Regions from separate parts of the Cytobacillus sp. IB215316 genome, predicted to be linked through region 1. Evidence: riboswitches for the same ligand, from Rfam matches in the RefSeq annotation. Region 1 holds a riboswitch; the other holds the start of a gene.
The links. Region 1 has a riboswitch for S-adenosylmethionine ahead of SLH48_RS16370 (methionine biosynthesis PLP-dependent protein). Riboswitches for the same ligand answer to the same signal wherever they lie in the genome.

Region 1 (6,138 bases):
GATAAGATAAAATGGATTCAACAGCACCTAGGCTAACAGCGAATACTGGTATTTTTATATATTTTGAAAGAATACGTACACTTTCAACATTCTTTAATTTAAAAGATAATACAGCACCTGGGCTAGTAGACTGCTCTTGTTGAAGGGTATATCCTTCATGGTCAGTTAAACCTGGGTAGTAAACCTCCTCAACTTTGGGGTGTTGTTGTAAAAATTGCGCAAGCTGTAATGCGCTTTGTGAAGATTGTGTCATGCGGACGTGCAGTGTTTTTATGCCTCGTAAGACGAGCCAAGCATCTTGAACCCCAAGGACTGCACCGAATGCATTTTGAATAAAGGCAAGTTGGGTGGCTAACTGCTCATCTTTGACAACGGCTAGCCCCGCGATGACATCACTATGTCCTGATATGAACTTTGTTGCACTATGCAAAACGATATCTATACCTAAATCCAATGGTCGCTGTAAAATTGGAGTCATAAACGTATTGTCTAAAAATGTGAGACAACCTTGCTTTTTAGCTAGTGTGACAATAGCTCTAATATTAGTCACTTTAAGTAAAGGGTTTGACGGTGTCTCAATATATATTACCTTCGTATTTGTTTGAATAGAGTTTTTAACGTCCTGTAAGTTCGTCATGTCAACAAATGTGTGATCGATGCCGAATTTGGTTAGTACCTCCGTTACAACCCGAAATGTTCCACCGTACACATCCTCACTTATGAGGACGTGATCTCCTTTTGATAACAGCATAAAAGCACTTGATATGGCTGCCATACCAGAGGAAAAAGCAAAGCCTCTCACACCATTTTCTAATTCTGCTATCGTCTCTTCTAAAGCTTCACGGGTAGGATTACCAGAACGACTATAGTCATATTTTGAAAAATTCTCTAAATCATCTTGATGAAATGTTGATGCATGCTGAATTGCAACACTTACTGCTCCTGTATGAGGATCTACTTTATGCTTATTATGAAGTAGCTTAGTTTGATCAGAAAATGAATTAGACATAGGTGTTTACTCCTTCCTTAGCAGCTTTTAATGCTGATATAAGGTCATCTATGAGATCATCAGCATTCTCGATACCTATTGAAAATCTTAATAAGCGATTGCAAATTCCGTTTGCAACTCTTATTTCTTCAGGTATATCTGCATGTGTTTGTGTAGCTGGATAGGTGATGAAGCTTTCAACGCCACCAAGACTTTCAGCAAAAGTGATTAGGCGTAAGTTTTGTAAAAATGGATTAACCCACTTTTCTTCTCGAATTTTAAACGACAACATGCCACCACGCTGTGGATAATAGATTTCTACAATATCTTCATGAGTTTGCAAAAATGAAGCGATTTTTTTTGCATTTTCTTCATGCTGTTTTAGACGTAAATGAAGAGTTTTCATTCCACGGATGAGTAACCATGAATCAAAAGGTGATAATACAGCACCAATTGCGTTATGGTAATTACCGAGTTGAGCAGATAGCTCCTCTCCTTTTGAAACAATTAACCCTGCTAGCACATCATTGTGGCCCCCCAAGTATTTTGTCGCACTATGGATGACAATGTCTGCCCCTTGAGTTATAGGTTTTTGTAACAGTGGAGTATAAAATGTATTGTCCACGATTAATAATAAATCATTTTTCTTTGCAAGCTCTGCTGCAATTTTTAAATCAACCTCTTGCATAAGTGGATTTGTTGGAGTTTCTATAAATAAAGCTTTCGTATTGCTGTTTATTAACCCTTCTACAGCATTTATGTCACTAAAATCAGCATAGTGAAAAGTAAACCCATTTTTTCGAAAAGATTCTTCAAATAGCCGATATGTTCCTCCGTATAAATCATGTGTAACGATCAGTTCATCACCCTGCTCAAAGAGAGCTAATACTGTTTGAATCGCAGCCATACCTGAACTACAAGCAAAGCCTTGATCACCTTCCTCAAGTTGTGTTATTGCCTGTTCGACAATTTGTCGTGTTGGATTACCCGTTCGAATGTAATCATACCCTGTAGATTCGCCTATACCTGTGTGACGATAGGCTGTAGACAAATAGACAGGTGGATTGACCGTCCCAGTAACATTTTCACTTCTGTTTCCAATCTGGGCACATGCTGTTTCGATATTTATTCTCGTCATATAAATTCCTCCTCATTTCATTTGGTTTTCTATACTTGTTTAAAGTAGTAAAGTTTTGTGGTAGTTTTAGAACGTTAAGGACTTTTAAATCCATAAAAGAGAAATAAAAAAAGCCTTCTGATAAGAAGGCTTTGAGTTTAATCATCAGCTCTCCTTATCTTCCAAGCGAAAAGTATATACATTTCGCTTGCTGGATTTAGCACCTGACCATAAATTCGGCTGGTTGCTGAGGTTTCAAAGGGCCAGTCCCTCCACCTCTCTTGATAAGATGAATTGTTTATTTATCTTAGTTTTTAAGACTCCTACCTCTAAAAGAAGGAGCTTTCGATCACGTGGGCTATATTTACCACCTGATTTAATGATTTTAAGTTGAATGAGTTAATGTATTAAATATTGATTGCATATAAATTTACAATAGATTTGACTGTTTTGCAAGAAATTTTTAGAATTTTTTTATAAGTTAAAAAATGGTATGATCAATATATAACGTGTTCAACAAGGATAAAGAATACAGAAAATAATTAGGTAAATTGTATGCAGGTGGTGTGTTATATATGAAAACCTTTTTAATAAGGTTGACTACTTTTTCAGCTTTGTGGGGAGGGTTTCTCTATGTAGAAGTATCTCATTCAACAAGGTGGTACATATCCATTTTGGTTTGTGCTTTGTCGTTCGTCTGTTTCTTTTTCATTCCTATTGTTAAAAAAAAGCTAATATTCTATTCTCTGCTTCTTTGTATGTTGTTTGTTTCGAGTGTTTTGTTTATTCAAGACGAAAATACCTTTAGTAAATTACTATTTTTGTATATAACGATAGATGCTATTTCACTATTATCACAAAAGCATTATCAACTATTTTCAGCCGTTAGTGCCGGTTTAATGGGTATGCTGGTGATTTTTACTAATGCTATAAATGTTGAATTGGTTGTTATACTCATATTTTTTTATTATTTGAGCATTTTGTTAAATAAAAAAATGACGGAGACCAATTATAAACAAGACATGTATGAGGAGCTTTTAGGTGAATATCGAAATCTAAAACGTATTAGTTTACGAAATGAACGGGCAGCTCGATTAGAAGAAAGAACAGGAATTGCTCGTGAGATTCATGATTCTGTTGGTCATAAATTAACAGCATTGCTCATGCAAATCGAAATGCTTTCGATGAAAGAAAAACGACAGGAATATGGAATTTTGAGAGAGCTTGTTCGTGAAAGTTTAGAAGAAACGAGGCATGCGGTTAAAACACTTAAAGATGAAGAATTTGCAGGTCTGTCGTCAGTGCTTCAATTAATTAGAAAGTTAGAATCAGAGAGTCATATACTCGTGCATTTTACGACGAAGCAAGGAGCTTTATCTGTGAGCTTGTCCAATCAACAAAGTGTTACTTTATATAGAGTTATACAAGAGGCACTAACAAATGCGATGCGACATGCACAATCTCGTGAAGTATTTGTAACTATTGGTAAATCAGCAGTTGGAGATCTTTATTTTGAAGTGACGAATAAGATTTTTAAAACCGAATCTTTTACTATTGGATTTGGACTAAGTAACATGCAGAAACGTGTTGAAGAGCTAAATGGGGATATAAACTTCAATCAAACAGAGTCTCATTTTGTAGTTAAAGGATCATTTCCTGTATATGCAAAGGAGGTTATATAAATATGTATAACATTATTGTAGTAGAAGACCAAGCAATTGTTAGGCAGGGACTTGTCATGATGATTGAACAAGAAGACCAATTTCAAGTAGTGGCTCAAGCTGGAAATGGCCATGAGGCAATTGAACAATTGGAGAAGCATATGGCTGACGTTGTTGTAATGGATATAAGAATGCCCCATATGAATGGTCTTGAAGCTACTCGCCAAATTAAACAGCGATGGCCACAAGTGAAAATATTAATATTAACGACGTTTAACGATGATGAATATGCAATGCAAGCACTTAAAGATGGTGCCAATGGCTTTATGCTAAAAACAGCAGAGCCAGCGAAACTCGTTAGTGCAATACATAGTAGCTTAAATGGAGGTATGACTATACATGACGAAGTAGCTGCAAAAGTGATGCCTCGGTTGTTGACAGATAGACATCGGGAAAAAATAGACATTCCATTAACAAACCGTGAGCTTGCTGTAACAAAGTTAGTAGGCGAAGGAAAAACAAATAAGGAAATTTCTGAGGAATTGCACTTGTCGATAGGCACTGTAAAAAATCATATTACGCAAATACTACAGAAGCTTGATTTACGGGATCGGACACAACTCGCCATCTTTGCTGTGAAAAATGATATTACCTAAGAAGATAAAAATGAGAAAAGTCCGGTGATTAATTACTAGATTAATGTACCATTATGTCGGCAAGACATTGCACATGTATTCCAAAGTTCTGGTATATAGCGACCATATGATGAGCTTGAAAGAATTGAGAAGGTGTTTTCACATTTTAACAACGTTTTGAGTGCTTGGGATGGAGATGAGCTTGTGTGCATTGGATACTATTATTGTTGTTACTTATCAGATTTAGCTGTGTCAGCACCATTTTAACAAAGAGGTATTAGCAAAGAGTTAATCGCGATCACCCAACAGGTTGTGGGTGATCAAGTGGCGCTTATTTTAAATTATCTTCAAAACAAGCGATGGATTACTATCCTAACATTGTTTCTTCGAAGCTTGATAATGCATTTAGGATTGCGAGAAAACAATGATCTAACGTGATTAAAGCATAGTGCGTAGGTTGGGAGCCGAAGAGGCTCTTTTTTTCATACAGTTTGACTTCGGACAGTAACAGTAGAGAATTGGACAGTAGATACACGGGTACGGATAGTAAAAGTGTAGAATTGGATAGTAAATACAAGGGTACGGATAGTAAAAGTGGAGAATCGGATAGTAAATACATGGATACGGATAGTAAAAGTGTAGAATTGGATAGTAAATACAAGGGTACGGATAGTAAAAGTAGAGAATTGGATAGTAAATACAAGGGTACGGATAGTAAAAGTGGAGAATTGGATAGTAAATACATGGATACGGATAGTAAAAGTAGAGAATTGGATAGTAAATACAAGGGTACGGATAGTAAAAGTGTAGAATTGGATAGTAAATACAAGGGTACGGATAGAAAAAGTGTAGAATTGGATAGTAAATACAAGGGTACGGATAGTAAAAGTGTAGAATTGGATAGTAAATACAAGGGTACGGATAGAAAAAGTGTAGAATTGGATAGTAAATACAAGGGTACGGATAGTAAAAGTGTAGAATTGGATAGTAAATACAAGGGTACGGATAGAAAAAGTGTAGAATTGGATAGTAAATACATGGATACGGATAGAAAAAGTAGAGAATTGGATAGTAAATACATGACTTCGGACAGTAAAAGCAGAGAATTGGACAGAAAACGTACGAGTATGGACAGTAAGTCGTAAAATTAGCGTATTTGAATAATCATGTGACTAAGGTCATGTTTATCATTCAAATTGGTGACGTCAGACAGTGTGAAATGTCAGTGAAAGACTGTACGATATAAATAGTTAGTTAGAAAGAGGAGGCGATAATATTGTTAGAAGTTGTAGAGTTGAAGAAGAAATTCAAACAAATCGTCGCTGTGGATGGAGCAAATATGTTTTTAGAGCGAGGAGAAACAATTGGTCTGCTCGGGCCAAATGGAGCAGGCAAATCTACTGCCATTTCGATGATTTCTACACTCATAGCACCTACGAGTGGTGATGTGCGCTTAAACAATACTAGTGTGTTAAAAAATCCGCAGTCGCTTAGAGAAATACTTGGAGTTGTCCCTCAAGACATTGCGTTATATCCTGATTTGACCGCGAAAGAAAATCTTGAATTCTTTGGCAGTGTTCATAGATTAAAAGGATCAAAGCTTAAAAAACAAGTTGAAGAAGTTCTTCAAATTATTGGACTTGAAGAGAAGAAAAAGGAATTAGTAAAAAATTTTTCAGGTGGAATGAAGCGTCGTTTAAATATCGGTGTAGCCCTTTTACATGAACCAGAAATTAT
Region 2 (6,138 bases), on a different contig from region 1:
TAGCTATACTTTTTAAATAAAAAAGTTTAAAAAGTATTTTCTTTCATTATATGTAGAAAAGTAAAGATTGTCTTCGACATATATTGTTTGCATAAAAAACAAAAAACATCCAAAATACACATCAAACTCATTATACGATAATAAGAAGAAAAAACCAGTGAAATCACTGGTTTTTCTTCTTATTTCTTATTCCGAAACAGGGACAACTGCTCCTTCAAATTCTTCAATAATATAATTTTGGATTTCTTCTGAGCGCAAAGCGTTAACTAATTCGACAATTTCCTTATTTTTTTCATCACCACTACGCACAGCAATAATATTTACATAAGGAGAATCAGCGCCTTCAATTGCTATAGCATCATCTAACGGATTTAATCCAGCATCAATCGCATAGTTTGTATTGATTAAAATAGCATCACCTTCGTCATTATTATAAAACTCAGGTAATAAAGCAGCGTCGATTTCAGCTTCAAATTCCAGATTTTTTGGATTTTCTACAATATCATCAAGTGTTGCTGCTACTTTTTCAACATCATCTGCTAACTTAATTAAGCCCTGTGATTCTAGCATTGTTAAAATACGCCCATGATCAGCCACTGAATTACTCATAATAATTACAGCGCCTTCTGGTAATTCATCTAAGCTGCTATATTTTTGTGAATATACTCCGATTGGTTCAATATGAACGCCACCTGCATTCACGAAATCATAGCCTACATCAGCCATTTGCGATTCTAAATATGGTATATGTTGAAAATAGTTAGCATCAAGGTCACCACTATCTAAATCTTCATTCGGTAAAATATAATCTTGATATGTTTCTATAACTAAATCAATTCCCTTGTCAGCTAATATCGGTTGTACTTGTTCTAAAATCTCCGCATGCGGTACATTCGAAGCTCCAACTACTAATTGCTTGTTCTCTTCTGATGCTTGATTAGTTTGACTCTTTTCTGATGAACTTTCTTTCTCACTCGTTCCACATGCTGCCAAAGCAAAAACTACGAGTAATGTACTTACGATTGCAAATATTTTTTTCATGATGATCTTCTCCTATCTTTTGTCTATTTTTGATGTTATAAAATCTCCAATGTATTGGAGGATAAACACTATAATAAGAATAAAAATGGTTGCTACAACAACAACATCGGTATGACGGCGAGAGAAACCTTCTAAATAAGCCAAATTCCCCAGCCCCCCCGCACCGATAATTCCAGCCATGGCAGTATAACCAACTAGAGCAATTGCTGTCACTGTAATTCCTGATATGAGTGCAGGAAGTGCTTCAGGTAGCAGCACCTTGAAAACGATGGTTCTTGTTTTCGCCCCCATAGACCGTGCCGCCTCAATAACACCTTTATCAATCTCTCGCAATGCAATTTCTACCATTCTTGCGTAGAAAGGTGCTGCTCCAATTACGAGAGCAGGTAAAGCGGCATTTGCTCCTCTAATTGTCCCAAGCATGAATTTTGTTAACGGAATTAATAAAATGATTAAAATAATGAATGGTATAGAACGAAAAATGTTTACAAAACTACTGATGATTGTATTAATCAGCTTATGTTCCAATAGGTTGTCCTTCGATGTTAGAAAAAGTAAGAGCCCTAAAATAACACCAAAAACAAATGTTGCAATCACCGATGTAACAGTCATATATAACGTTTCAAATGTTGCTTCCCACATTTTTTCCCAATTAACGTTTACAAATAGTTGACTAACCATGCTGTATCACCTCCACTGTCACATGTTTTTCCTTTATATATGTGATCGAGCGGTTTATCTCTTCATCGGTTCCTGTCATATGAATAAACAATGTGCCATATGCACCGTGCTGTGTATGTGAGATCTTTCCTTGTATAATATTAATACCAATATTAAACTGGCGGATTAATTCTGCTATTAAAGGTTGTTCAGCATCATCCCCAACAAACAATAGCTTAATTACTTTACCTTCAGGGTAGCTTTCTAAAATATGCTCAATTGTTTCTGTCGCTTCTTCTGGTTCTGTAATTTGCTTAACAAACTGCTGAGTAATAGAAGCTTTCGGTTGCTGAAACACCGATAACACTTCACCTTGTTCAACAATGCTGCCATCTTCCATTACAGCTACACGGTGACATATTTTACGAATCACATGCATTTCATGAGTGATTAACACAATTGTGAGACCTAGCTTTTTATTAATATCCACAAGCAGTTCAAGAATTGAGTCTGTTGTTTGTGGATCAAGTGCTGAGGTTGCTTCATCACATAATAATACTTTCGGACGATTTGCTAAAGCACGAGCTATTCCAACTCGCTGCTTTTGGCCACCACTTAGTTGTGAAGGATACGCATTTTCTCTTCCCTCCAACCCTACTAGCTTGATTAGCTCATCAACCCTTTTCAACCGTTCTTTTTTACGAATACCAGCAATTTCTAATGGAAATGATATATTCTCCCTTACAGTTCTTGACCAAAGCAAATTAAAATGCTGAAAAATCATACTAATTTCTTGTCGTGATTTACGTAACTCATCCCCTTTAATAGAGGTCATATCATAATTATTGATCGTAATTGTTCCTTCTGTTGTTGCTTCAAGCTGGTTTAACAAACGAATGAGTGTACTTTTCCCTGCGCCACTGTAACCAATAATGCCAAATATTTCACCCTTGCCAATATTCACATTGACATTATCTACAGCAACTACTTCTCCTTCTTGAGATTGATATACTTTTTTTACCCCAGATAGCTTTATCAAAAGGCTCACCTACTTCCTTAATCATATTATTCATATAAGTTTAGTGCGTTTTATGTTACAAACTAAACGATCTGCCAAATTTAGCTCTTCTAGCAGCTAGATAGTCGTTTTATCCATTATCATTGTTTTATCAAAGGCTCTTTTCGTAAAATTTGTTTCTATCGTTAACAATTCAGCAACTATAGTTGTTGTTGATTTTCAAAAGATTAGATGGCATGAACTATAGTTGTATATTTGTTTACTTCTTCATACAAACTACAACAATCATTATGAAAACAGCATGTGTAAAAGATAAGATATTACGAATACCAAATGAATACATGTTTATATTTTTGTACGAACAGCAACATTTAATGCGTAATCAACCTAATAGAAAAGCTTAACAACAAAATTAAAAAGCCTTTCCGCACATATGAGCAGAAAGGCTTAATTATATTCCTTTCTCTCATCTATCAAAGCATACGCTTCGTGTGAATTGGCACCATTTCAACTTCACCGTTGATGGTTGCCGGGCTTCATAGGGCACATCCCTCCACCTCTCTTGATAAGAGTATATATCAATGTTTTATTTATTCATTTTTAAAATTACATTTCAAAATTAATCTCTTTTAAAAAGTATAGTTGTGATTCTATCACGCTCATTTATATGTGTCAATGAATATCTTTATGGAATTTACATCCAAAACACATATCAATTCACCCTAATTATTTACTTTGAGTTAGTCCTGTAGCTGTCTCTATTGCTTGCTCTAAGTCTTCTAATAGGTCGTCAATATTCTCAATTCCAACTGACAATCTTATCAAATCTTCTGTTACACCTGAAGATTTTAAGCCCTCGGTACTTAATTGTTGATGTGTTGTACTTGCTGGATGGATAATCAAGCTTTTAGCATCACCTACGTTTGCTACATGCGACCATAGCTTCACATGATTAATTACTTTAGCGCCTGCTTCTCTCCCTCCTTTAATGCCGAACACAACGATGGACCCACTACCTTTTGGTAAATATTTTTTAGCAAGTTCTTTTGCAGGATGATCTTTATGGTCGGGATACAAAACCCACTCTACAGCAGGGTGTTTCGCTAAATATTCAACGACTTTCCTGGCATTATTAATATGTTCTTTCATCCGAACATGTAATGTTTCTAGTCCAAGGTTAAATTGATAAGCATTAAATGGACTTAATGAAGCACCTAAATCCCTTAATAATTGCACCCTAGCTTTGACGATAAATGCACTTTCTCCAAGTGCTTCTGCGTATATAAGATTATTGTAGCTTGGGTCAGGGGTTATAAAGTCTGGGAACTTCTCAGAATTCCAATTGAATTTGCCTCCATCAACGATTATTCCCCCTAAAGTCGTACCATTTCCTAAAAGCCACTTTGTAGCAGAATGAATGACAATATCAGCACCATAGTCAATCGGTCTACACAGATAAGGAGTAGCAAATGTATTATCAATGATTAGCGGAATTCCAGCTTCGTGAGCAATTGAAGCAACCTTCTCAATATCCAATACGTGTAAGCTTGGATTACCAATTGTTTCAGCAAATATTGCTTTTGTTTTAGAAGAAATGGCCTTTGCAAAATTTTCAGGTTGGGAAGGGTCAACGAAGTGAGTTGTTATACCATATTTCGGCAATGTGTTAGCTAATAAATTATACGTTCCACCATATAAAGTAGATGCTGCAACAATTTCATCATCTACTCCTGCTAGATTAAGAATCGCAGTCGTTATAGCAGCCATTCCACTTGATAATGCTAATCCACCAATTCCACCTTCAAGTAATGCCACTCTTTCCTCCAAAACAGTTACAGTAGGGTTGTGTATCCGTGAGTAAATATATCCTTCTTCTTGGAGTGAGAATAAATTAGCTGCATGGCTCGTATCCTTGAATCTAAATGCATTTGATTGATAAATTGGTACTGCTCTTGCACCTGTCACTGGGTCAGCTTCTAATCCTCCATGGACACTCAAAGTTTCTAAACGATAATCTTTCTCCTTACGCATTTTTTTCTTCCCCTTCCCCTTTAATATTTAAAGCAAATAAAGATTCTAGTAAAAGAATGTATCTGAATTTCCCTTGGCAAATGATACTTTGTCGACTTATCAATTTTTGTAACTTTTCTTTACCAGATAACAATTCGTAAAACTGTTGGGGTTCAGCACCTAATGAAATGTCTGCAGGACTTTGTTGCCGATTGCTCAGCTCCAATCCCCTTGCTGTTAACACAACTTGAACTTTCTCTTTATTACTTTCAAAATTAACAATGATTGCTTGGTTAGGTAGGAGTAGGTTTAAGTGTGAATTTTGAACGAACCTATTATTAAACTCGTTAAGAAATAAACTAAGTTCCATACATTCAGTTACGATAAACATATAACTAGCTGTTCTACATGTGTATAGGAGTACTTCACCAATTCATACAACCTAGTACAACAAACAAGTAATATATTTTCGGTAACTTCTCTCCCCCCTCGTTCCTTAGAATTATAAGAAAGTGTGCAAATGTTTAGACCATCTTCTACAAGCGTCGGAACCATCCCATATAAAGGAGACTATTCAATTTAGTTAACGTGTTTATTATCTAAATTGAATAGGCTCTTTAGCTGAACAGCCAAAAGAGTAAAGAACTTTTATATCCTCTATTAACTGAACCTTAGGTCACTTTTGCTCTTCTAGGTACGTGAAACAACTCGTAACGCTAAACATCCTGTAAAGCTTAAGGTCAACAAAATATTTTTATTATTTTAAAATTTTCGATATTTCAAGGCAAACTCCTTCAAGAAATTAAAAGTAATGCCGAGCTACCTATTTCTGAGCGCTCACTCCCTTGATGAGATTCAGGTTTTCCACAACTGAATTTGTTTTTGTTCAAATTACTGGAGGAGTATGGAAGCTGACCCAGATAAAAGGACTCTATCAGCCCTCACAAGGGATAGAGCCACCTAATCTGAAGCGAGTTTTTCCATCATATAATTGGATAAATGGCCTCGAGGAGAATGGCTCTAAAGTCTGGAAATAAGATATAGTTTTTTAATAGAGAACAAATGTTAATCTAGGTCCTTTAAGTGCTTATATAATACGTCTACGGATTGAAAAGCATAGATACGCTTAATGACCATATTATTTTTAAATATGAGCAAGCACGGTACACTTTGAATTTCGTACCGTTCTGCCATGTCAGGAACATAGTTAACATCCACTTTACCAAACTCTATTGAAGGTACAATTTCTTTTACAACGCCAAGCATTCGTTCTGCTAATTGACAAGTTCCACAAAGTGGCGTATAGAAATATACTCCCTTTAAACCTGAAGCTTGTAAAACCTTGTTTATTTGGTCTGTCCATTGCTGCATAATGCTTAAACCCCTTATAAGTATTGTCTTTTCACTAT

Region 2: linked by a shared signal. The riboswitch ahead of SLH48_RS08470 (methionine ABC transporter ATP-binding protein) and the one ahead of SLH48_RS16370 (methionine biosynthesis PLP-dependent protein) in region 1 are both predicted to bind S-adenosylmethionine.

Annotation. Positions count from the first base shown of each region.
Region 1 is NZ_JAXBMC010000011.1:75,660-81,797, reverse strand. Features, by position in the region: gene metC (cystathionine beta-lyase) at 1-1,009, opposite strand, end outside; gene SLH48_RS16370 (methionine biosynthesis PLP-dependent protein) at 1,002-2,126, opposite strand; SAM riboswitch class I at 2,278-2,396, opposite strand; gene SLH48_RS16365 (sensor histidine kinase) at 2,681-3,787, shown strand; gene SLH48_RS16360 (response regulator transcription factor) at 3,790-4,422, shown strand; gene SLH48_RS16355 (hypothetical protein) at 4,920-5,546, shown strand; gene SLH48_RS16350 (ATP-binding cassette domain-containing protein) at 5,678-6,138, shown strand, end outside.
Region 2 is NZ_JAXBMC010000003.1:295,937-302,074, reverse strand. Features, by position in the region: gene SLH48_RS08480 (MetQ/NlpA family ABC transporter substrate-binding protein) at 187-1,041, opposite strand; gene SLH48_RS08475 (methionine ABC transporter permease) at 1,054-1,722, opposite strand; gene SLH48_RS08470 (methionine ABC transporter ATP-binding protein) at 1,715-2,740, opposite strand; SAM riboswitch class I at 3,183-3,291, opposite strand; gene SLH48_RS08465 (O-acetylhomoserine aminocarboxypropyltransferase/cysteine synthase family protein) at 3,446-4,750, opposite strand; gene SLH48_RS08460 (SCP2 sterol-binding domain-containing protein) at 4,743-5,120, opposite strand; gene SLH48_RS08455 (thioredoxin family protein) at 5,795-6,100, opposite strand; gene SLH48_RS08450 (toprim domain-containing protein) at 6,115-6,138, opposite strand, start outside.